Regions from separate parts of the Pseudomonas sp. GW823-FHT05G12 genome, predicted to be linked through region 1. Evidence: predicted binding sites of a transcription regulator. Region 1 holds the regulator's gene; the other holds the start of a gene.

The links. The regulator FliA, encoded in region 1, starts transcription of late flagellar genes. The targets are predictions, from matches to a motif close to CTAAAGTTTNNNNNNNNNNNGCCGNTAA.
Region 2: a site for FliA is predicted at 2,698-2,725, ahead of AC3RCM_RS16190 (methyl-accepting chemotaxis protein). Genes of this name have one in related genera too.

The regions. Positions count from the first base shown of each region.
Region 1 covers NZ_CM179501.1:1,735,340-1,747,076, reverse strand. The annotation lists gene AC3RCM_RS08080 (protein-glutamate methylesterase/protein-glutamine glutaminase) at 1-770, opposite strand, end outside; gene AC3RCM_RS08075 (chemotaxis protein CheA) at 817-3,066, opposite strand; gene AC3RCM_RS08070 (protein phosphatase CheZ) at 3,079-3,867, opposite strand; gene AC3RCM_RS08065 (chemotaxis response regulator CheY) at 3,889-4,263, opposite strand; gene fliA (RNA polymerase sigma factor FliA) at 4,371-5,111, opposite strand; gene fleN (flagellar synthesis regulator FleN) at 5,108-5,941, opposite strand; gene flhF (flagellar biosynthesis GTPase FlhF) at 6,035-7,342, opposite strand; gene flhA (flagellar biosynthesis protein FlhA) at 7,354-9,483, opposite strand; gene flhB (flagellar biosynthesis protein FlhB) at 9,853-10,995, opposite strand; gene fliR (flagellar biosynthetic protein FliR) at 10,998-11,737, opposite strand, start outside.
Region 2 covers NZ_CM179501.1:3,540,645-3,552,381, forward strand. The annotation lists gene mgtA (magnesium-translocating P-type ATPase) at 1-271, opposite strand, end outside; gene AC3RCM_RS16185 (hypothetical protein) at 568-690, shown strand; gene AC3RCM_RS16190 (methyl-accepting chemotaxis protein) at 1,013-2,638, opposite strand; gene pdxR (MocR-like pyridoxine biosynthesis transcription factor PdxR) at 2,887-4,377, opposite strand; gene AC3RCM_RS16200 (M24 family metallopeptidase) at 4,378-6,144, shown strand; gene AC3RCM_RS16205 (GNAT family N-acetyltransferase) at 6,260-6,718, shown strand; gene dapA (4-hydroxy-tetrahydrodipicolinate synthase) at 6,872-7,738, opposite strand; partial or broken gene bcsC (cellulose synthase complex outer membrane protein BcsC) at 8,076-10,856, opposite strand; partial or broken gene AC3RCM_RS16220 (NIPSNAP family protein) at 10,774-10,977, opposite strand; gene AC3RCM_RS16225 (FAD-dependent oxidoreductase) at 10,962-11,737, opposite strand, start outside.

The DNA of each region.
Region 1 (11,737 bases):
AGGGCCAGGCCCGGGCGCAGCATGTCGCCGTCTTCGGCTTCCTTGACGCTGATGCGGCACAGCTTGTCCAGGCGTTCGGCAAACGCTTTGGTGAAGGCCGCCGGCATGTGCTGGATCAACACGATCGGTGCCGGGAAATTGGCCGGCAGCTGGGTCAGTACCCGCTGCAGCGCCACCGGCCCCCCCGTGGAGGTACCGATAGCCACCAGTTTGTAGGGTTTGCGCTTGGGTGCCGGCGACTGCGAGGCCGCCGGCGTCGGGGCCACTGCACGGGCAGGCGCTGCCGGGCGCGTCTGCGCCTGGCTGGTAAAGGTGCTGGCCGGCGCTGGCGCGGCGACCGGCGCCGTTCTGGCATAGCTGCCGATCCGGCGGTTGCTGCGCGAAATGGTGTGCACCTTCTCGCACAGCAACTGCTTGACCTTGTCAGGGTTGCGCGAGATGTCCTCGAAGTTTTTCGGCAGGTAGTCCACTGCGCCGGCATCCAGCGCGTCGAGGGTGACGCGGGCGCCTTCATGGGTCAGCGACGAGAACATCAACACGGGCGTCGGGCAGCGCTGCATGATGTGCCGCACGGCGGTAATGCCATCCATCATGGGCATTTCGTAGTCCATGGTGATCACATCGGGCTTGAGCGCCAGCGCCTGGTCGATTGCTTCCTTGCCGTTGGTCGCGGTACCCACTACCTGGATCGTTGGATCCGCCGAGAGGATTTCCGAGACACGGCGGCGGAAGAAACCAGAATCATCCACCACCAGGACCTTGACTGCCATAAACACTCCATTAGGCGGCGCAACCCGCCAGGGCGCGCCACCGAAATCAAATACGCCGCGCGGCGTAACGCTTGAGCATGCTCGGGACGTCGAGAATCAACGCGATGCGACCGTCGCCGGTAATGGTGGCCCCGGACATGCCCGGGGTGCCTTGCAGCATCTTGCCCAGCGGCTTGATGACCACTTCTTCCTGGCCCACCAGCTGATCAACGACAAAACCGATGCGCTGGGTGCCGACCGACAGAATCACCACGTGGCCCTCGTGCTGCTCTTCGTGCACCTGGCCCTGGACCAGCCAGCGCTTGAGGTAGAACAGCGGCAGCGCCTTGTCACGTACGATCACCACTTCCTGGCCGTCGACCACGTTGGTGCGCGACAGGTCGAGGTGGAAGATCTCGTTGACGTTGACCAGCGGGAAGGCAAACGCCTGGTTGCCCAGCATCACCATCAGGGTGGGCATGATCGCCAGGGTCAGCGGCACCTTGATGACGATCTTGGAGCCTTGGCCCTTGGCCGAGAAAATGTTGATCGAGCCGTTGAGCTGGGAGATCTTGGTTTTCACCACGTCCATGCCCACGCCACGCCCGGACACATCGGAAATCTCGGTCTTGGTCGAGAAGCCAGGGGCGAAGATCAGGTTGTAGCAGTCCGACTCGCTCAGGCGCTCGGCGGCGTCTTTGTCCATCAGGCCCTTTTCTACGGCCTTGGCACGCAGGATGTTCGGGTCCATGCCCTTGCCGTCGTCCGAGATCGACAGCAGGATGTGGTCGCCTTCCTGTTCGGCCGACAGCACTACACGGCCAGTACGCGCCTTGCCAGACGTTTCACGCTCGTCGGGCATCTCGATACCGTGGTCGACCGCATTGCGCACCAAGTGCACCAGCGGGTCGGCCAAGGCTTCTACGAGGTTCTTGTCAAGGTCGGTCTCTTCGCCGACCAGCTCCAGATTGATCTCTTTCTTCAACTGGCGCGCCAGGTCGCGGACCAGGCGCGGGAAGCGGCCGAAGACCTTCTTGATCGGCTGCATACGGGTTTTCATCACCGCGGTCTGCAGGTCGGCGGTGACCACGTCAAGGTTGGACACGGCCTTGGACATGGCCTCGTCGCCGCTGTTCAGGCCCAGGCGCACCAGGCGGTTACGCACCAGCACCAGTTCGCCGACCATGTTCATGATCTCGTCCAGGCGCGCGGTGTCGACGCGCACGGTGGTTTCCGCTTCGCTGGCGGCGTGCTTTTCGGCGGCCGGGGCCGGCGCGCGAGGCGCCGCGGCAGGTTTGCTGGCCGGCGAAGGCGCTGGCGCTGGCGCGGCAGCGGGCTTGGTCACTGGCGGGCTTTCGGCCTTGGCGGCAGCCGGCGCTTGCGCCTGGACAGCAGCCGGGGCTTCTACAGCGGCAACATCGCCACCAAACTTGCCCTTGCCGTGCAACTGGTCCAGCAGGGCTTCGAACTCGTGCTCGCTGATTTCATCGCTGGCTGCGCTGTTGTCTGGCGCGGCAGGTGCTGGTGCCTGGGCGGCTGGCAAGGCGCCAGCCTGGAAGGTGCCCTTGCCATGCAACTGGTCGAGCAGCGATTCGAATTCGGCGTCGGTGATCTCATCACTGACCGCTTCGCTGCTGACGGCAACCGGCGGCGCGGCGACCTCGGCATTGAACTGGCCCTTGCCGTGCAACTGGTCGAGCAGCGATTCGAACTCGGCGTCGGTGATTTCATCACCAGCACCGCTGACAGTCTCGCCCTGCATCTGCTCGTCGGCCGCCGCTTGCGCCTTGATCGCGTCGAGCGAGTCGAGCAACTGCTCGAACTCACTGTCAGTGATGTCCTGGTGTTGCTCCTCGGCCTCGGCCGGCGCTGCAGCCACCACGTCGGCAACCGGCGCCGGTGCAGGCGCTGCAACAGCTTCGGCTGCGCCAGGTTCGGCCAGGCGCGACAGCGCTGCCAGCAGTGCGGGGGTGGCCGGTGTCACTTCGGCACGCTCGCGCACCTGGCCGAACATGCTGTTGACCGTATCCAGTGCCTCGAGCACCACATCCATCAGTTCCGCATCGACACGGCGCTCACCTTTGCGCAGGACGTCGAACACGTTCTCGGCGATATGGCAGCACTCCACCAGCTCGTTCAGCTGAAGGAAGCCGGCGCCCCCTTTTACAGTGTGGAAACCGCGAAAGATCGCATTGAGCAGGTCGGCATCGTCAGGTCGGCTTTCCAGCTCGACCAGTTGCTCGGACAATTGCTCAAGTATTTCGCCGGCCTCTACCAGGAAATCCTGGAGGATTTCTTCATCGGCGCCGAAGCTCATCAAACGTGCTCCTTAAAAACCAAGGCTGGACAGCAGATCATCGACATCGTCCTGACCGGACACGACGTCTTCACGCTTATCGGCATGAATCTGCGGACCTTCACCCCGAGTCGGATGTTTTTCTCGATCTTTTTCTGCACGCAATTGATCGTGGTCATGTTTTATACCGGCAAAGCGGTCGACCTGGCTGGCCATCAGCACCAGCTTGAGCAGGTTGCTTTCCACCTCGGTCACCAGTGTGGTGACGCGCTTGATCACCTGGCCGGTCAGGTCCTGATAGTCCTGGGCCAGCAAAATGTCGTTGAGGTGCCCGGAAACCTTGCGGTTACCTTCGGCGCTGTGCGTCAGGAAACTGTCGACTCGCTTGACCAGATCACGAAATTCCGGCGCAGCCACTTCGCGGCGCATGAAGCGCTGCCAGTCGGTGCTCAGGGCCTTGGCCTCGTTGGCCAGCTCATTGAGCACCGGTGTGCTTTCCTCGACCAGGTCCATGGTGCGGTTGGCCGCGCCCTCGGTGAGCTTGACCACATACGACAGACGCTCGGTGGCGTCGGTAATCTGCGACACCTCTTCTGCCTGCGGCATGGTGGGGTCGATCTGGAAACTGACGATGGCACTGTGCAGCTCGCGAGTCAGCTTGCCGACTTCCTGGTACAGGCCGCGGTCGCGGGTCTGGTTCAGTTCGTGAATCAACTGTACCGCCTCGCCGAAACGGCCCCGCTCCAGGCTTTCGACCAACTCCTGGGCATGCTTCTTCAGGGTCGACTCGAACTCGCCCAAAGACGTTTGTGATGAATCCATGACGCGCCCCCCTGACGTGACTCAGCCGTTGACGCGTTCGAAGATCTTCTCGATCTTCTCTTTGAGCACCTGAGCGGTGAACGGCTTGACCACGTAACCATTGACGCCGGCCTGGGCCGCTTCAATGATCTGGTCGCGCTTGGCTTCAGCGGTCACCATCAAGACCGGCATGCTTTTCAGCTTGTCGCTGGCACGCACTTTACGCAGCAGGTCGATGCCGGACATGCCCGGCATGTTCCAGTCGGTCACCAGGAAGTCGTAGTGACCGTTTTCCAGCATCGGCAACGCCGTGGTGCCGTCATCGGCTTCGTCGGTGTTGGTGAAACCCAGGTCACGCAACAGGTTCTTGATGATCCGCCGCATCGTCGAAAAGTCGTCAACGATGAGGATTTTCATGTTCTTGTCCAATTAGACCTCCAAGCAGTCTCAAACGCGCTCGGCCTACCGAGCACGCACTCATTCAATTCGGTACAACGTGGAAAACGACTGCAACGACAGTGGGCTCAACGCGCCCGCCATTCCCCCAGGCGGCTGCGCAGGCGCGCGGCACATTGGCTGTGCAACTGGCTGACCCGCGACTCGCTGACACCCAGCACCTCACCGATCTCCTTGAGGTTCAGCTCTTCGTCGTAGTACAGCGCCAGCACCAGGCGCTCACGCTCCGGCAGGTTGGCGATAGCCTCGGTCAGGGCAGCCTGGAAGCGCTCCTCCTCCAGGCCGCGCGCAGGTTCGACCTGGCCACTGGCGCCATCCTCATGCAGCCCTTCGTGCTCGCCGTCCTGCAACAGGTCGTCGAAGCTGAACAGGCGGCTGCCCAGGGTATCGTTCAAGATCCCGTAGTAATCATCGAGACTCAATTGGAGTTCGGCAGCAACTTCATGATCTTTAGCGTCACGGCCTGTTCTGGCTTCAACCGCACGCATGGCATCACTGACCATACGGGTGTTGCGGTGTACCGAACGCGGCGCCCAATCGCCTTTGCGCACTTCGTCCAGCATGGCCCCGCGGATGCGGATGCCGGCGTAGGTCTCAAAGCTGGCGCCCTTGCTGGCGTCGTATTTGTTGGCCACTTCCAGCAGGCCAATCATGCCGGCCTGGATCAGGTCCTCGACTTGCACATTGGCCGGCAAGCGCGCCAACAGGTGGTAGGCGATGCGCTTGACCAGCGGCGCGTAGCGTTCGATCAGCTCGTACTGGGCGTCCTTCGCCGCCCGGCTGTACATCTTGAAGCCGCTGGCGTTCATAGTACGGGTCCCGCGCTGGTGGGTTGCACCAAGCGCTCGACAAAGAACTCCAGATGGCCGCGCGGATTGGCCGGCAGCGGCCAGCTGTCGACCTTCTGGGCAATCGCCTTGAAGGCCAGCGCGCACTTGGAGCGAGGGAAGGCTTCGTAGACGGCACGCTGCTTCTGCACCGCCTTGCGCACGCACTCGTCGTACGGCACAGCCCCCACGTACTGCAGGGCAACGTCAAGGAAGCGGTCGGTGACCTTGGTCAGCTTGGCAAACAGGTTGCGCCCTTCCTGCGGGCTCTGCGCCATGTTGGCCAAAACACGGAAACGGTTCATGCCATAGTCGCGATTGAGCAGCTTGATCAACGCGTAGGCGTCGGTAATCGAGGTAGGTTCATCACACACCACCAGCAGCACTTCCTGGGCGGCGCGAACGAAGCTGACCACCGAGTCACCGATACCCGCAGCGGTATCGATCACCAACACATCGAGGTTGTCGCCGATCTCGCTGAACGCCTGGATCAACCCGGCATGCTGGGCCGGGGCCAGATGCACCATGCTCTGGGTGCCCGAGGCTGCCGGTACGATACGCACACCGCCGGGGCCCTGCAGCATCACGTCACGCAGCTCGCAACGCCCTTCAATCACATCGGCGAGGGTACGTTTGGGGGTAAGGCCCAGCAACACGTCGACATTGGCCAGGCCCAGGTCGGCGTCCAGCAGCATGACCCTGCGGCCAAGCTCGGCCAGCGCCAGGGACAAGTTCACTGAAACGTTAGTCTTGCCGACGCCACCTTTGCCACCGGTCACGGCGATCACCTGTACGGGATGCATGCTACCCATGTCTGTTCTTTACCTTGTCTCGCTGGGACTCAGGCCACACGTAGGGCAATTCTGCGTGCCCCTTGGCATAGCGACTTTGCACACGCTTCATGGTCAACCCGCTCGCCGTGGGTTGTGATAGAGATCAGCGAACATGTCGGCCATGGCCTCTTCGCTGGGCTCGTCCTGCTGCTGCACATTCACCGCCCGCGTGACCAACTGGTGGCCCCGCGGCAGGTGCAGGTCGTCAGGAATGCGTGGGCCATCGGTAAGATAGGCCACTGGCAGTTCATGACTGATGGCAAGGCTCAACACATCGCCAAGGCTCGCCGTTTCATCGAGTTTGGTCAGGATGCAGCCGGCCAGGCCACAGCGCTTGTAGCTGTGGTAGGCGGCGGTCAGCACCTGCTTCTGGCTGGTGGTGGCCAGCACCAGGTAGTTCTTCGCGGCAATGCCACGCCCGGCCAAGGTTTCCAGTTGCATGCGCAGCGCAGGGTCGCTGGCTTGCAGGCCGGCAGTATCGATCAGCACCACGCGCTTGCGCAGCAGTGGTTCCAGCGCTGCTGCCAGCGACTGGCCCGGGTCGACGTAAGTCACCGGCACGTTGAGGATGCGGCCCAGGGTCTTGAGCTGCTCCTGGGCGCCGATACGGAAGCTGTCCATGCTCACCAGCGCCAGGTTCTGCGCGCCGTACTTGAGCACGTAGCGCGCGGCCAGCTTGGCCAGGGTGGTGGTCTTGCCCATGCCCGCCGGGCCGACCATGGCAATCACCCCGCCCTCTTCGATCGGCTCGATTTCAGGCACTTCGATCATCCGCGCCAAGTGAGCCAGCAGCATGCGCCAGGCCTGGCGCGGCTCTTCGATCTCGGCGGTCAGGTCCAGCAGCTCGCGGGCGATCGGCCCGGACAGGCCAATACGCTGCAGGCGGCGCCAAAGGTTGGCCTGCTGCGGCTTGCTGCCCTGCAGCTGATTCCAGGCCAGCGAGCCGAGTTGCACTTCCAGCAGCTCGCGCAGGCCCGACAGCTCGGAGCGCATGGCATCGAACAGGCGTGGGTCAACCGGCGCAGCAGCCGGTACGGCGGCGGCCTCCGGGGCCTCGACGTGCGGCTCGATCAACGGTTCGGCAGCGGTCAAAGATTGCCCGGCGAACAATTGGCGGTTGTTGTCGCTGCTGTCCTGGCGCTGGTCCAGCTCGGCCTGGGCAGTGGCAATGCGCGTATGGGTCTTGCGCAGCTCTTCTTCCAGCTCGGCGTTGGGCACACGCGGGGCCAGGGCGGACAGCTTGTAGTCCAGCGCGGCCGTCAGCTCGACACCACCGGCAATGCGGCGGTTGCCAATGATCGCGGCATCGGCGCCCAGCTCGTCACGGACCAGTTTCATGGCCTGACGCATATCGGCGGCGAAAAATCGCTTAACTTGCATTATCCCCTACCTCAGCCGTTAGGGCCCACGGTGGCAACGATGGTGACTTGCTTGTTGTCAGGTATTTCCTGATACGCCAGAACATGCAAATTCGGTACAGCCAGGCGACCGAAACGCGACAACATAGCGCGGATCGGGCCGGCGACCAGCAGAATGGCCGGCTGACCCTGCATTTCCTGGCGCTGGGCCGCCTCGATCAGCGAACGTTGCAGCTTCTCGGCCATGCTAGGTTCCAGAAGAACACCGTCTTCCTGACCCTGCCCGGCCCTTTGCAGACTATTCAGCAAAATCTGTTCCAACCTTGGCTCCAGGGTAATCACTGGTAGCTCCGACTCAACGCCGACAATGCTTTGCACGATGGCGCGACACAATCCGACGCGCACCACCGCCACCAGCGCGGCGGTATCTTGACTCTTGCCCGCGTTGTTCGCGATGGCCTCGGCAATACTGCGAATATCGCGCACTGGCACCTGTTCCGACAACAGGGCTTGCAGCACCTTGAGCAGCCCCGACAAGGAAATGACGCCCGGGACCAGCTCTTCTGCAAGTTTAGGCGATGCCTTGGCCAGCACCTGCAGCAGCTGCTGAACCTCTTCGTGGCCGATCAGCTCGTGGCAGTGCTTCTGCAGGATCTGGTTGAGGTGGGTGGCCACCACGGTGCTGGCATCGACCACGGTGTAACCCAGCGACTGCGCCTGTGAGCGCTGGCCGACGTCGATCCACACCGCCTCCAGGCCAAACGCCGGGTCGCGCGCGGCAATACCGTTGAGGGTGCCAAACACCTGCCCAGGGTTGATCGCCAGTTCGCGGTCCGGATAGATCTCCGCCTCGGCCAGAATCACCCCCATCAGGGTCAGGCGGTACGCGCTGGGTTGCAGGTCGAGGTTGTCACGAATGTGCACGGTGGGCATCAGGAAGCCCAGGTCCTGCGACAGCTTCTTGCGCACGCCCTTGATCCGCGCCAGCAACTGGCCGCCCTGGTTGCGATCGACCAGCGGGATCAGCCGATAGCCGACCTCCAGGCCGATCATGTCGATAGGGGTGACGTCGTCCCAACCCAGCTCCTTGGTTTCCAGCGCGCGCTGAGGCGAGGGCAGCAGGTCCTGCTGGCGCTGCGCCTCTTGCTGGGCTTTGACCTTGGCCTGCTGCTGCTTCTTCCACACCAGGTAGGCGCCGCCGGCCGCCATCAGGCCAAGGCTGAGGAAGGCAATGTGCGGCATGCCCGGCACCAGGCCCATGACGATCATCAGCCCCGCCGACACCGCCAGCGCCTTGGGCGAATCGAACATCTGCCGGTTGATCAGCTTGCCCATGTCTTCAGAGCCTGAAGCACGGGTGACCATGATCGCGGCGGCGGTGGACAGCAGCAGTGATGGCAATTGCGCCACCAAACCGTCACCGATGGTCAGCAGGGCATAGACCTTGCCGGCCTCGCTGAACGACATATTGTGCTGCAGCATGCCGATGAGCATGCCACCGATCAGGTTGATGAACAGGATCAGCAAGCCGGCGATGGCGTCGCCGCGCACGAACTTGCTGGCACCGTCCATCGAACCGTAGAACTCGGCCTCCTGCGCCACCTCGGCACGGCGGTGCTTGGCCTGGGCCTGGTCGATCAGGCCGGCATTGAGGTCGGCGTCGATGGCCATCTGCTTGCCAGGCATGGCGTCGAGGGTGAAACGCGCACTCACTTCCGAGATACGCCCGGCACCCTTGGTCACCACCACGAAGTTGATGATCATTAGGATGGCGAATACCACGGCACCGACCACGTAGTTACCGCCGATCACCACCTCACCGAAGGCCTGGATCACTTTACCGGCAGCGCCATGGCCCTCCTGGCCATGCAGCATGACCACACGGGTGGACGCGACGTTCAGGGCCAGGCGCAACAACGTGGCCACCAGCAGGATGGTCGGGAACGCGGCAAAGTCGAGCGGGCGCAAGGCGTATACACAGACCAGCAGCACCACGATCGACAGGGCGATGTTGAAGGTGAAGAACACGTCGAGCAGGAACGGCGGTATCGGCAACATCATCATTGCCAACATCACCAGCAGCAACAGCGGCACACCCAGGTTGCCCCGGCCGAGCCCGGCCAGGTTGTTGCGGGCGTTGCTGATTAACTGAGTGCGATCCACCGCGAGTCCTCTTGATGCAAAACTTTGACGCCCAGGGGGCGCCTGGGCGTGGCTTTGCAAGAAGCTTTCCAACTTTGCTCGGCGAAGGATTTATGTTGCTGGTACCGGCCCTTTCGCGGGTAAACCCGCTCCTACACGACGGCCCGCGCCCAATCACCGATGTGTGTCCATCCCCGATCAGGTGTAGGAGCGGGTTTACCCGCGAATACGGTAGCGGCGGCAACGGTGAACGGCGGGTGGAGATTGGCCAGCAGGCCCGGCCCTTTCGCGGGTGAACCCGCTCCTACAGCGCGCCAACCGCCGACATGTGCCCACCACCGTGGTAGGAGCGGGTTTACCCGCGAAAGAGCCAGAAGCCGTGACACAAGATCAACTGTCGCGGCGCAGGTCCGGCGGGATCGGCAGGTCGTCCTTCAGCGGCTCTGGGCGCTTGCCCTTGCCGGCGCGGTATTGGCGAATCTGGAACACATACGCAAGCACCTGCGCCACCGCCAGGTACAGCCCCGCCGGGATCTCCTGCTCAAGTTCGGTGGAGTAATAAATCGCCCGCGCCAGCGCCGGCGATTCGAGGATCTGGATGTTGTGCTCCACGCCAATTTCACGAATCTTCAACGCCATGAAATCGCTACCCTTGGCCAGCAGCAACGGCGCCGCACCGCCTTTCTCCGGGTCGTATTGCAAAGCCACCGCATAATGCGTCGGGTTGGTGATGATCACGTCTGCATCCGGCACCGCCGCCATCATGCGCCGCTGCGACACCTCGCGCTGCAGTTGGCGAATACGTTGCTTGACTTCGGGCTTGCCCTCGCTGTCCTTGTACTCGTCGCGCACTTCCTGCTTGGTCATCTTCATTTTCTTGTGCGTCTGGTACAGCTGGAACGGCACATCTGCCGCGGCAATCAGCAACAGCCCGGCTGACATCCACAAGGCACTCCAGCCCACCACCTGCAAGCTATGGATGATCGCCTGCTCCAGCGGCTCATTGGCAATCGACAGCAAGGCCTGGCGATCACCGGAGAGCACCACCACCGCCACCACCAGAATCACGAAGAACTTGGCCAGCGCCTTGAGCAATTCAGTCAGGGCCTGCATCGAGAACATGCGCTTGATCCCCGCCAGCGGGTTCATGCGGCTGAATTTTGGCTGCAGCAAGCTGCCCGAGAACAGGAAGCCACTAAGCGCGATGGGCGCCACGAAGGAAACCACGAACAGCAGGATCAGCACCGGCTGCACCGCCCATATGGCCATCTTGCCCGAGGCCAGCAGGAAGGCACCCATGGCCCGTTCATCGACGATGATGTCGCGGGTCAAACTGAAGTTCATGCGCATCAACGCAAGCAATGTCTCGGCCACGTGGCCACCGAACGCCAGCAGGCCACCGGCACCCGCCAGGGTCACCGCCACCGTGTTCAGCTCCTTGGAGCGGGCGACCTCGCCCTTCTCGCGGGCGTCGCGCTTGCGCTTTTCGGTGGGGTCTTCTGTCTTGTCCTGACCGCTCTCGCTTTCTGCCATGCTCAGCGCACCCTCGCCAGCTCACGCAGCCATTGCAGCGTTTCGCTGGCCAATGCCTGATAGTGGGACAGGACATCGGCCAGGCCGACCCAGAAGATGAACATGCCCATGACCAAGGTCAGCGGGAAGCCGATGGAGAAAATGTTCAGCTGCGGCGCGGCGCGGGTCATTACGCCAAAGGCAATGTTCACCACCAGCAGCGCAGCGATCACCGGCAGAATCAACAGCAGGCCGGCACCGAACACCCAGCCCATGCGCCCGGCCAGCTCCCAGAAGTGGTTGACCACCAGCGCACTCCCCACCGGCAAGGTGGTAAAACTTTCGGTCAGTACCTCGAACACCACCAGGTGGCCGTTCATCAACAGGAACAACACACTCACCAGCATGGTCATGAACTGGCTGATTACCGTGACGTTGACCCCGTTGGCGGGGTCGACCATCGAGGCGAACGCCATACCCATCTGTACCGCGACGATTTGCCCGGCAACCACGAAAGCCTGAAACAGCAACTGCAAGGCCAGGCCAAACAGCGCACCAACGATGATCTGCTCGGCGCACAGCAGCATACCGCGCAGGCTCAACGGGTCGAACTCGGGCAGCGGCGGCAATGCCGGCACGATCACCACGGTCACCGCCACCCCCACGTACAGGCGAATCCGCGCCGGCAACATGCGGGTACCGAAGATTGGCATGGTCATCAGCACCGCAGTCACCCTGAACAACGGCAGGATGAAGGTGGCGA
Region 2 (11,737 bases), 1.8 Mb from region 1:
CGGCCAGGGTCAGCAGTACATAGATGAACGGGTTGTTCAGGGCCTTGAGCAACTGCACCAGGGCGTGGGGTTGCGGGTCGTGGGCAACCTGGTTGGCCCCATCGCGCACCAGGCGCTTGGCGGCTTCGTGCTCGGTCAAGCCCTGTTCGCTGGCATCGAGGTTGGCGAGGGTGACCGCCAGGCCATTGCGCGCTTCACGGGCGGCGCGGGTGGACAGGCGGGTTTCGCGTTCGGCTTTGGCCGATGAGGTGTTACGGTGTTTGACAGTCATGTTGCTGTGCTCCTGCCGCTGCGGCGGCACGACACACAGACGTTTCACTCAGGCGGTGAACGAAGGCATGTCGGGTCGCTGAATAATGCTGGTTCTTTCCGACAGTTGTCTGTCCGCTGCCGAGAGTCGGAAGTTGTTTCGGCAGCGAACTTTCTACTCGCGCAATCCATGGTTTGATTCCTTTTAATAAACACAGGGCAATAGTCATCCCGCGAACTTTTAAGGTAAAAAGTTCGAGCACAAAGATACCGTTCAATATCTTTTATTCAGTGAGCAGTGCGGGGGCTCAAGCGTGCATGAACACGCACCAGCACCCCGCAACTACTTGGGGGGTGCTGGTGGTGGTCAAGGTAGCCGTGCAGACGCCGCGGCCAGGCGCCGGCCTGCTGCGGCGCAAGGCACGCAGGCTGGCGATGTGAAACGAATGAAGTGAGGTTCATGAGCTTGCCTCCAACCGGCCAACACCGGCGGCGGCAAGTCACGGCGGAGCATCAGGCTCTGGCGCGGCTTGCCCGACCAGGGTGTCGGGACCGGTGTTCCGGTTCAAGTGCCTGACCAGGCCATTCGGCAGAGATCAGGCAGCGACGAGATACTGTGTCCATTGAATTCTTCAGTGAAGGGAAAAAAGGCCCCGCGCTCGGGGCGGTCGAACTTTATTCAAGCGTAGTATCGAAGTCAACCCGCAAGGGAAACTTTAAATAAGTTTAACCTTATCTTAATGTTCCACGCAGGCGCAGCGCCTCAAACCTTGAACCGCCCCACCAACGCCGTCATCTCCCCCACCAGCCCCGACAACGCCTTGCTCGCCTCGCTGGTCTGCTGCGCACCCGCAGCGGAATGGTTGGACAGTTCGCGGATGTTCAGCAAGTTGCGGTCTACTTCCCGCGCCACCTGAGCCTGCTCTTCGGCCGCACTGGCAATGACCAGATTGCGCTCGTTGATTTCGCCGATCGCACTGTAGATGCCCTCCAGCACTTGCCCCGAGGCCAGGGTCACGTCCAGTGTCGACTGGGCGCGGTTGGTGCTGGCCTGCATGGAAGCCACCGCAGCTTCGGTCCCCGCCTGCACGCTGCCGATCATCTGCTCGATTTCCTGGGTCGACTGTTGCGTGCGGTAGGCCAGTGTGCGCACCTCATCCGCCACCACCGCAAAGCCGCGCCCGGCCTCACCGGCACGGGCCGCCTCGATGGCAGCATTGAGCGCCAGCAGGTTGGTCTGCTCGGACACCGAGCGGATCACTTCCAGCACCTTGCCGATGTCCCGCACCTGCCCCACCAACTGCTGCAGGTGCGCACTGCTGGTCTGGATTTCGCGGGTCATGGCTTCGGTGCCGTCGATATTTTCGCTGACTTGCCGGCGGCTTTGCGCGGCCAGCTGGTTGGATTCACTGGTGGTTTGCGAGGTGGTGATCGCGTTGCGCGCAACCTCCTCCACTGCCGTGGTCATTTCGGTCACGGCAGTCGCGGCCTGCTCCAGCTCCTGCCCCTGCTGACGCAGGTTGTTGGCGCTTTCCTCGGTGACCGCGTTCAACGCCGTGGCGGCGGCGTCCAGCTGCCGGGCACAGTTGTTGATCTGCCCAAGGGTGTCGCGCTGGCTCTGCTGCATGCGCTGCAGCTCATGGAACAGTTGGCCGATCTCGTTGTTGCCCTGCCCTTGCACCGGCACACTCAGGTCGCCACTGGCAATGCGCCGGAAATGCCCACCGGCTTCACGCAGGGGGTGCAACACACGCTGGGCAATGAACGCCCAGCACAGCACCGCCAGCACCACGGTCACGCCCAGCAGGCACAGGCTCAGCAATTGTGCCCGGGCCAGACGCCGGTCGGACTCGAGCATGATTTGCTGGCCACGTTCGCTCAGTGTGGTCACCAGCTGCTGGCGCAGGGTTTGCAACCGCCCCATGGCATTACCGGCATCGCTGTTGACCTTGAAATACTGCTCCAGCGAACGCTGGCGGGTCGCTTCACGCTGCCCAGCCACCGCCTTGGCGTATTCGGCAAAGGTAGCCTGCAGCTCGGTTGCCAACCCGCGAAGGGCGGGTTCGCGGGCGTTTTCGACAAATTCGTCGACCAGCGCCTGGCTCTTGTTGTTCAGCTCCACCGACAGCGCCATGCGTTTGCCTGCACTCTCGTCATGGCCACCCAACTGCTCGATAAAACCCGAAGACACGTTGGCGCTGGAACGAATCGCCATCAGCAACGCATTGTTCAACCGGTCCGACTGGTGCGCAGTCTGGTCCAGTTCAGTGATCTGCTGGTCGCTACCCAAGGCGGCCCACCAGGCACTGGCGGTCGAAAACAGCAAGGTCAGGCTGAACAGCGACAACACCCAGAACATTCCGGTGCGAATTTTCAGGTTGGCAAGCATGCGGGCAGTACTCCTTGTTGGCACCACTTCTGATCGATGATTCGAGGGTGGGTGTGCTGCTATCGGAGGTACTGGCGCAGGCTTGAGGCGCCGCGATGCGGTTATGTGCGGTAACCGAACGGAATGCGTTGAGACCCAGAGGCCTTGAAACCCTTGAGGGCATAACCCTTTTGCATAAATCCTGAGGCCAGCGCGATCACTGTGGGAGCGGGCTTGCCCGCGAACACGGGCGAAGCCCGTGCCATCCGCTACCGCGCCTTGCCAATCGCTTTCGCTGCGTCTGCCAGGCGTTGGGTCGCCTGCCGGATCTCATCCGCATCCAGCGAAGCAAACCCCAGGCGCAAGGCATTCTCGGCATGGCCAAACGGTGAAAACTGCCGCCCACTGCGCACCACCAGGTCCCGTTCCAGCGCTTGGTCGACCAACTGATCCACGTTGATCCCATCGGCAAACCTCACCCACAGCGCCAGACCACCTTCTGGCGCCTGCACGCTGATCTGCTCACCGAACGCATCGCGCAAACACCCCAACAAGGTCTCACGCCGGCGCCGGTACTCGCGGTTGACCCGGCGCAAGTGCTTCTTCAGCTCCCCATCATTGATCAGGTCCGCCAACATCTGCTGCATGACTGCATCGCCCTGCCCCAGGGTCAGCATCGCCCTGCGTTCCAGCACGGTTGTCACTTCCACCGGTGCCACGATATAGCTGCAACGGAACGTGCTGCCCAAAGGCTTGGACAGTGAGCCAATGTAAATCACGTGCCGCTGCTGGCGGTCGCTGGCCAAAGGCAGATAGGGCCGCCCGGCAAAGTGGTATTCGTAGTCGTAATCTTCTTCGACCACGCAAAAGGCATGCTGGCGCGCCAGCTCCAGCAGCTGTTGCCTGCGCCCGGCTGGCAGGCTGACCGTGGTCGGGAACTGGTGATGGGGCGTTATGTACATCATCCGCACCTTGTGCTGCCGGCACAGGGCATCGAGCTGGTCGACCCGGCAACCCTCATGGTCCAGCTCCACGGTCACCAGGCGGGCACCCAGCTGACGGAAGATCTCCCAGGCAGGGGGGTAACTCAGGCGCTCGACCAGCACAACGTCACCCGGCTTGAGCAACACACTGGCCACCAGGGATAGTGACATCTGCACCCCCTGGGTCAGGCAGATATGCTCGGCGCCAACGTTCAGGCTGCGGTTGTGCCGCAGCATGTCGGCCAGGGCGCTGCGCAGATTGCGGCTGCTGCACTCGCTGCCGTGGCGCACGCTGTTGCTGGTGAAGCTGCTGCGCAAGGCATTGCGGTAATAGCGATGCAGTACAGCCTGTGGCAGCAGGCGATGGTCACAGGCGCCGTTGTCGAAGAACAAGGCCCCCGGCCGCCCTTGCTGCGCTACAGCCTGTTCGTTCGCCTTGAAGTAGGCAACGGCAGGTTCCTCTGGCAGCGCCAGGGCAAAAGGCCGCACGGCACCGGAAACGGCCGCTGTGCCAGGCGCCAGCTGCTGGCTGACGAAGGTGCCCCGGCGTTGCACGCTTTGCAGCCAGCCTTTGGTTTCGGCTTCCTCATAAGCAAGGATCACGGTCTTGCGATTGACGTTCAGCAATTGCGCCATCTCCCGCGTGCCCGGCAACGGCGTGCCAGGGCGCAGGCGACCCTCGCTGATTGCGGCCACCAGCCCTTCGACGATCTGTCGGTACGAAGCCTGTGCCCCATCGAGCCTGAGCAGTGGCTGCCATTTACGAAGCTGGACCATATGAAATATCCAAAACTGGGGGTTCTGCTGGTCCTGGACTATAGCAACAATCGAACCTCCATTTGCCCCGAGGTGCTCATGCAAAGCCGCCACGTCATTGAATTGTCGCCCTCGGGCAAAACCTTCGAAGCCAGCCAGGAGCTGCTGCTCGATGCCATGCTCGCCAGCGGCCTGCCGGTACCCTTTTCATGCCGCCGCGGCGCCTGCGGCTCCTGCAAGGTCAAGGTGGTCTCAGGGCAGCATCAGGACAAGCAGCGGGATGCGGACACACCGCCGCCTTCCTACCCCTTGGCCGCCGACGAGATGTTGCTGTGCCAGAGCCACGCCTGCAGCGACATGCGCCTGGAAATACCCGGCTGGTCACTGGACGCCCCGGCACTGGAAACCCAGGCACAGGTTGTTGGCAAGCGCGCGCTGAGCGCAGATATCGTCGAGCTGGTGTTGCAGCCTGCTCAGCCGCTGGAGGTGCGGGCGGGCCAGTACATGCGGTTCCAGCTGGACAACGGCGACAGCCGCTGTTTCTCCATTGCCAACCTGCCTGCCCGGGAACAAGGGCAACTGGTGTTTCACATTCGCAAGGTCAGCGGTGGGCTGTTCACCGAAGGTTTGCTGCCCACCCTGCAAGCAGGTGCAACGGTAAAGCTCGAAGGCCCGCTGGGCGCCTGTACCTGGCAGCACGATGACCAACGCCCGCTGATCCTTTTCGCCACCGGCACAGGTTACGCCGGCATCAAGCCGCTGCTGCTGACGGCCTTGGCCGGCGATGCCGAAGTCACGTTGTACTGGGGTGGCTCATCGCCGGCGGATTTCTATGACCGCGAATTTCTCGACGTGTCCAGCAGTGTGCACCCACACTTCCACTGGCAACCGGTACTCTCGGCCCAGGCCCGTATACAGCAGGTGGCGCTCAGCCAGACGCATCGCTGGGGCGAAGCCCAGGTCTACGCCTGTGGCAATGCCAAGATGATCAGTCAGACTCGCGAGCAATGCCTTGCGGCAGGGGTACAGCCCCATCGTTTTGTGGCCGAGGCCTTTGTCGCCAGTGGTGCACTGAAAACGCAGGCTTCAGCAGCCAGCACACTGCACCCTGAGCTGGAAAAGGTCGGCCCACGTTATTCGCTGGACGGCATGCTCGCGGCCCGCGAACAGTCGGTGCGGGCCGTGGCTGCCATTGCCAGCCAACTGCAGGTCGGCATGACCACTGCCCAGGCCCTGGAGATGGCCGCGCATACCCTGCAGGCGATGGGCGCCTCACACACCTGGCACCCCACCTACATCCGTTTTGGTGACGATACCGTGCGTACGCCACGGCAAGGCATTGACCTTCAACGTGCGCTACGCGCCACGGACATCGTCGTGGTCGACGTTGGCCCGGTATGGGATGGCTATGAAGGTGACTATGGCGATACGTTCGTGTTTGGCCAGCACGCCCTGCACCACGCCTGCGTGAAGGCACTGCATGAAGTGTTCGACGAGACCCGCCAGGCCTGGGGCCGCGGGTTGACCGGGCGTGAACTGTATGACTTCGCCGAGCGCAGTGCCCAGGCCAAAGGTTGGCAGCTGGAGCGCAACCTGGCCGGGCATCGCATCGCCGACTTCCCGCATGTGTTGTATAGCCAGGACAAGCTGGCCGAGGTGGAGATTGTCCCGAGCGAGGTGGTGTGGGTGCTGGAGATACAGCTGTGCCACCCTACCGAACCTGTCGGGGCATTCTTCGAAGACATCCTGATTGGCGAGCGCAAGCCGGGCGCTGCCACGGCAGCTTGATGCCGCCAATCAAAGCACGCGCTGTGTGCTTTGGGTTAACGCCTCAAGGCTCGGCCCTTGAACCCGTAACAGGTTAAAGTTGGCAGCAGAAGGAAACCATACAAGGACGATTACCATGCAAGTACGCACGCTCACCCCTGACGACCTCCCCCAGGCCTGCGCCTTGTGCATGGATGCCTTCATGCAGGCAGTCGCGCCCACGCTGTCGGCGCAAGGTATCGAGACCTTTACCCAGGTGTCGGCACCCCAGGCGTTTGCCGAGCGCATGCAGGGTGACAACCTCATGCTGGCCTGTTTTGTCGAAGGCGCTATCGCGGGGCTGATCGAGCTCAAGGAAGGCCGTCACGTTGCGATGCTGTTCATTGCACCAGGCCTGCAACGCCAGGGTATAGGCAAGCGCCTGATGAACGCAGCACTGGAGCATGCCAGCGCTGAGGTGGTGACGGTAAAGGCATCACTGTCTTCTGTACCCGCCTACCAACGCTACGGATTCACCCTGGCAGGCGACGTGGGTGAGTTTGCCGGGCTGGTGTATCAGCCGATGGAAAAGCGCCTGCCGACCCAGCCAGCGTAGGAGCAACCTGGGGTCGCGACAGGGCCGCAAAGCGGCCCTGGCAATACTCTGTCTCAGCGCGTAGCTGGCAGAGATCCGCTCGCGAGGCACCCGCCGACCCCGAACCGACCAAGGGTGTGGCGGCTTGTCAACCCGCCATCAACCGTTGCCGCTTCAGGCGCCGAGCGAACACAGCACGCTTTGCAGCTTGTCTCGGGTGGTATTCGTGCACGCCTGCATGGGCTCGCGCAGCTCGTCTGCAATCAGGCTTTGCAGCTGCAACGCCGCCTTGACCACGGCCGGGTTGGGCTCGGCAAAGGCCACCTTGATCCAGGGCAGCAACTGGTAGAACGTACCACGCGCGGCGGCCCAGTCGCCGCTGTCGACCTGCTGCACCATGCGTACGTACAGGTCGGCGCGCACATGCGCGGAGGCCGAAATGGCGCCAGCCCCACCCAGGCACAGGTTATTGAAGATCTGCAGGTCTTCACCGGCCAGCACCTGAGCGTGGCCGTCCTCGATCAGGGCCATGGTCGTCTCGTTGTCACCGCCACAGTCTTTCACCGCCGCAATGCGTGGATGGCGCACGATACGGCGCAGGGTTTCACGCTCGATGCGTACGCCAGTGCGGTAGGGAATGTCGTAGACGATCACTGGCACGCTGGCGGCATCGGCCACGGTGGCGAAGAAGGCTTCGATGCCGGCCTGCGAAGGGCGGATATAGCAAGGTGCGGGCACCAGCAGCCCGCCAATGTCACGCTGCTGGATTTCAGCCTGGAAGGCCAGCAACTCACGCAGGTTGTAACCTGACAGGCCCATCACCACCCTGCCCGGCTCCACCCAGGCCAGCACGGCATCCAGCAGCGCCAGTTGCTCGGCCTTGGACAACGCCGCCGCCTCACCCGTGGTACCGCACACCACAAAACCGGCCACACCGTCTTCGAGCAGCTTCTTCACCAGCTTTTCCAGGCCTGGGAAGTCGATTTCATTGGCGCGCATTGGCGTGACGAGGGCGATCCAGATACCACGGAAATTCGACATGCAAAAACTCCTGATGTTGACCGAAAGTCAGCGTCAGCAGGGCGAAGAGTGGAAGTGGTGGCAGGGATACCTGGCGCCTTCTGTCTCGTCAGCCCACCTGACGAGACAGCGCGCCTCGGTCAGATGAGCGGCTGTTTCTTGGATTTCTTGGCAACGGCAACGCACGCGCCTGCCTGGGCGATGAAGCCCGAAGCGAGAATGGCGTGGTTGGATGTGGACATGCTGGCAAGCCCGTTGCGTAGGTATGGCTGGATAATGGTGGGGCGCCGTGCCTGGTGTCAACCCTTGGTCCGCATCGCCCCGTGCAGGCGCGCCCCTTGCAACGCAGCAATTGCCGTCACCGCCACTCGCCGTAAGGCTCCAGTGGTGTCACCGGCAGGGCCAGGTTGCCTCGCCACGGTTCGAACAGGTAGCGCAGGTAGAGCATGCCATGGCTAGGCGCATAGTCATCGCTGTGCTGCCAGTCGAAGCCGCCGCCCAGTACCCACTGGTCACTCAGGCGCCGTTCGAACAGACCGCGCAGGCGGTAGCCCAACCCACTGCTGTCGCTGGCTTCAGTCATCGCATCGATGTTGGAATCGACGCCATAGTGCGCCAGTACCTTGCGGTTGATGTGTGCGTCCGGGTACAAGCGGCTACTGCCACTATGGGCCTGAGACCAGCTGACGGAACCTTCCAGCAGCAGCGACCAGTCGTAGTTGCGCCAGGCATAACTGACCGGCACGCCCACCGAACTGTAGCGCTGCGGGCTGTAGTAACCGCCCTGCCCCAGGCTGTAGCCGCCCAGGTCCTTGTCATGGCGCCAGTGCATCAGCGTCACGCCAACACGTACACGCTCGTCGGCCTTTTCCACCACGCGGTGGTAAAAGCCGGCCATGGCCCGGGTCCGCTGGTTGTCGGCCACGTTTTCGCCGTACAGCCAATGGTGCCCCAGGCTGGCCCACACCCCGTTGTCGCCACCTTGGTCCCAGCTCAGGCCGAGCGTGGCGCCATTGGCAGTGACCCCGCCCCAGCGCACGCCCGTCGGGCGGTCGCGTGCGCCGGCGAACGACAGCAATGAATTGCTCATCGGCCGGCGCGAGGCGGTCAGCGACCAGCCAACCTGCCCGAGGTCACCGTTGACCGTTGCGCCGCCCAGCCAGTTGTTGATTGCATAGCCCTGGGTGGTGCCCAGGTCGAACGCCCAGCGGCTGCCCTGCCAACCCAACGCCAACAGGCTGCCGTTTGCAGTCTGCGATCCCCCCGTGCACGCGGGCAGTGTTTTGCCGTCAGCGGTCTGACCAACAAACTGGCAGCTGCCGAAGTCGGGGGTGTAGCGCCCCTGATCGTTCGGCTCGAACGACCCCGCATCCATGCCAATGCGCTCTACCCGCGCAAACGCGGTGCCCTCCTGCCAAGGGGTGTCGACATGCAACAAGGTCGACTGGGTACTCAGTTCCGACGTGCCGGGCGTACCGTCATCCTCGCGCCAGCCGTAGTCATGCATCAGCGTCACATGGGTATTGCGCTGGCGATACAGGGCGTCCACATCACTGCGCAGGCTGCGGGCCAGCCAGTCGTCGCCCTCTTGCTCGCGGCTGGCCAGGGTCAATGCACGGTCATCCCGTGGCGCTACGGCAGCACGGTCCAGCAACTGCGCATCGGCCATCGCTGCCGCGTAAAGGTCCAGTGCTCGTTGAGGGTCATCCTGCGCTACCAGGCGGGCTGCGTCGCGCCGCAACAACGGATCGGGTCGCGTCTGCTGCGCGGCAATCCGGTCAAGCAGCCTGGCCGCCTGATCGTGTTCGCCCAACGCGGTCCACACCGCCGCCAGGCGCCGCTGGGCGTTGCTGTCATCAGCGGCAAATTGTGGCACCTTCACGCCCAGCATGTGCCGGGCCTGCTGCAGGTTGCCTTCGGCCACGGCGCTTTCCATCACCCCAAGGCGTGCATCAGGACGCCCAGGCTGCACGACCAGCACACGCTGGTAATAGCTGCGCGCCTTGCCATGTTCACCACGCGCGGCTGCCCAGTCAGCCAACAGCATCAAGTCGTCCGGGCTACCTTCACCACGCGCCAGGCCGGCTTCAAGCAAGGCTGTCGCCTCGGCACTGCGGCCTTGTGCCTGCAACTGCTGCGCAGAGGCCAGGGTCATACGCCGTTGAACACGTTGCTCCAGCGCGTGCATGTCCGCGCTCCAGATCGCCTGAGGTACCGCCCTCAGACTGTCCAGAGCCAAGGCATCACGGTCGCTGGACTCCAGGAACAGGCCGTGGGCATAGCGCGTTGCCGGATCACGTGGCTGGTGCTGCACCAGCCTGGCAAACGCCGCGTCGGCCTCGCCATTGCGCCCTTGGTGACGCAGACTGTTGGCCAGCTGATACACCAGCCAAGGCTCATCGGGGGCCAGGGCCGAAGCCTGGCCCAGCACGTGGCTGGCCGTCGACCAGTCCTCGCGCTGCAGGGCTTCGTCCCCTTGCTGGCGCAGCCGCGCAAGTTCCAGGCTGCGTCGCAGGCTGGCGAACTGCGCCTGCTGCCGTGGTGGCAGGCTGTCCAGGTATGCCTGCGCCTTGTCTGGCGATTGCGCCTGGTAAACGCGCATCAAGCCACGCACGGCACTTTCGTTATCCGGCGCCATACGCCGTACCTGCAGGTACTGCCGCTCGGCAGCCGCCACATCGCCCTCGGCCAGCGAGACATCTGCCAGGCCCAACAACGCGTATTCATCCTTTGGCCGTTGCTGGCGAGCCTGCTGGTAAAGTGCGCGCGCACCGCGCACGTCTTTCACCTCCAGGGCCCGCTCGGCTTTTTTCAGCAGGGCCCAATACTGGCTGGACGACTCCAGGTCCTTCCATTGGCTGATCCAGTAGGTGTCCTGCTCCTTGGCGCTCGCCGCGCGAAACGCCGCATGGGCGTCTCCATGGCGGCCCTGGCGCATCAACGCATAACCGAGGGCCCCATGCAGGCTGGCATCGCCCGGGTACTGGCGCAGGGCGCGGCGCAGCTGCGTTTCGGCTTCGACATTACGGCCCTTGTCGAGCAATGCCTTACCCCGTTGCGCGGCGTGCCATGCGGTCGTCGAGGCTGGCATAGCCCCAGATGTGCACCACTTGGTTGACGTCGCCGAACTCGCTGGTGAAAAAGCCCACCAGGTTGCCCAGATGTTCGCTCTGCACCTCGAGTGCGTGGCTTTGGTACAGGGCCAGCCAGTCGGCCATTTTCAATGGGTCGAGGGTGTAGGTTCTCAGTTCGTAGTACATGCCGGGTTCTCCGTAGGGGTAGCCGGCGCCTGCAGGCGCGCGGTGACGTGGTTGGCAGCAAGCCAGCCGAAGGTGAGGGCAGGGCCCAGGGTGATGCCGGGGCCGGGGTAGGTGCCCTTCATCAGTGAGTTCATGTCGTTGCCCACCGCATACAGCCCGGGAATCGGCAAGCCGCTGCGGTTCAGCACGTTGGCATCGGCGTTGGTCACCAGGCCACGGGCTGAACCGAGGTCGCCGGTGTGAATGCGGATGGCGTAGAACGGCCCCTTGGTAAGGGGTGCCAAGCATGGGTTGGGCGTATGTTGTGGGTCGCCCATGTAGCGGTTGTAACTGTTGCCGCCTTTGCCAAAGGCGCGGTCGATGCCATTGCCGGCATCGCTGTTGAACTGTGCAAGTGTTTGCGCAAACACCTGTGGATCGACACCGATGGCCAGGGCCAGTGCCTGCGATGTGGTGGCGCGATACAGGTAGCCTGCGTCGATCAACGCCTGGTTGTTGACGGGCTTGGGCCGCGCCAGGCCAAGCCCGTAGCGGTTCATTGCCTCGGCATCGCAGACCAGCCAGCAGCTGGCAATGCCTTTGGCGAACATGGTGTGCACGAAGTGGTGGTAGGAGTCGGACTCGTTGACGAAGCGCCGCCCGGTTTGGTCTACCGCAATCACGCCCGGCTTGGCGCGGTCGGTGACCAGGTGCGGGAAGCGCTCACGTTCACCATCGGCATGACGCAGTTCGGAAACCGGTGCCCAGAAGAAGTTGGCCG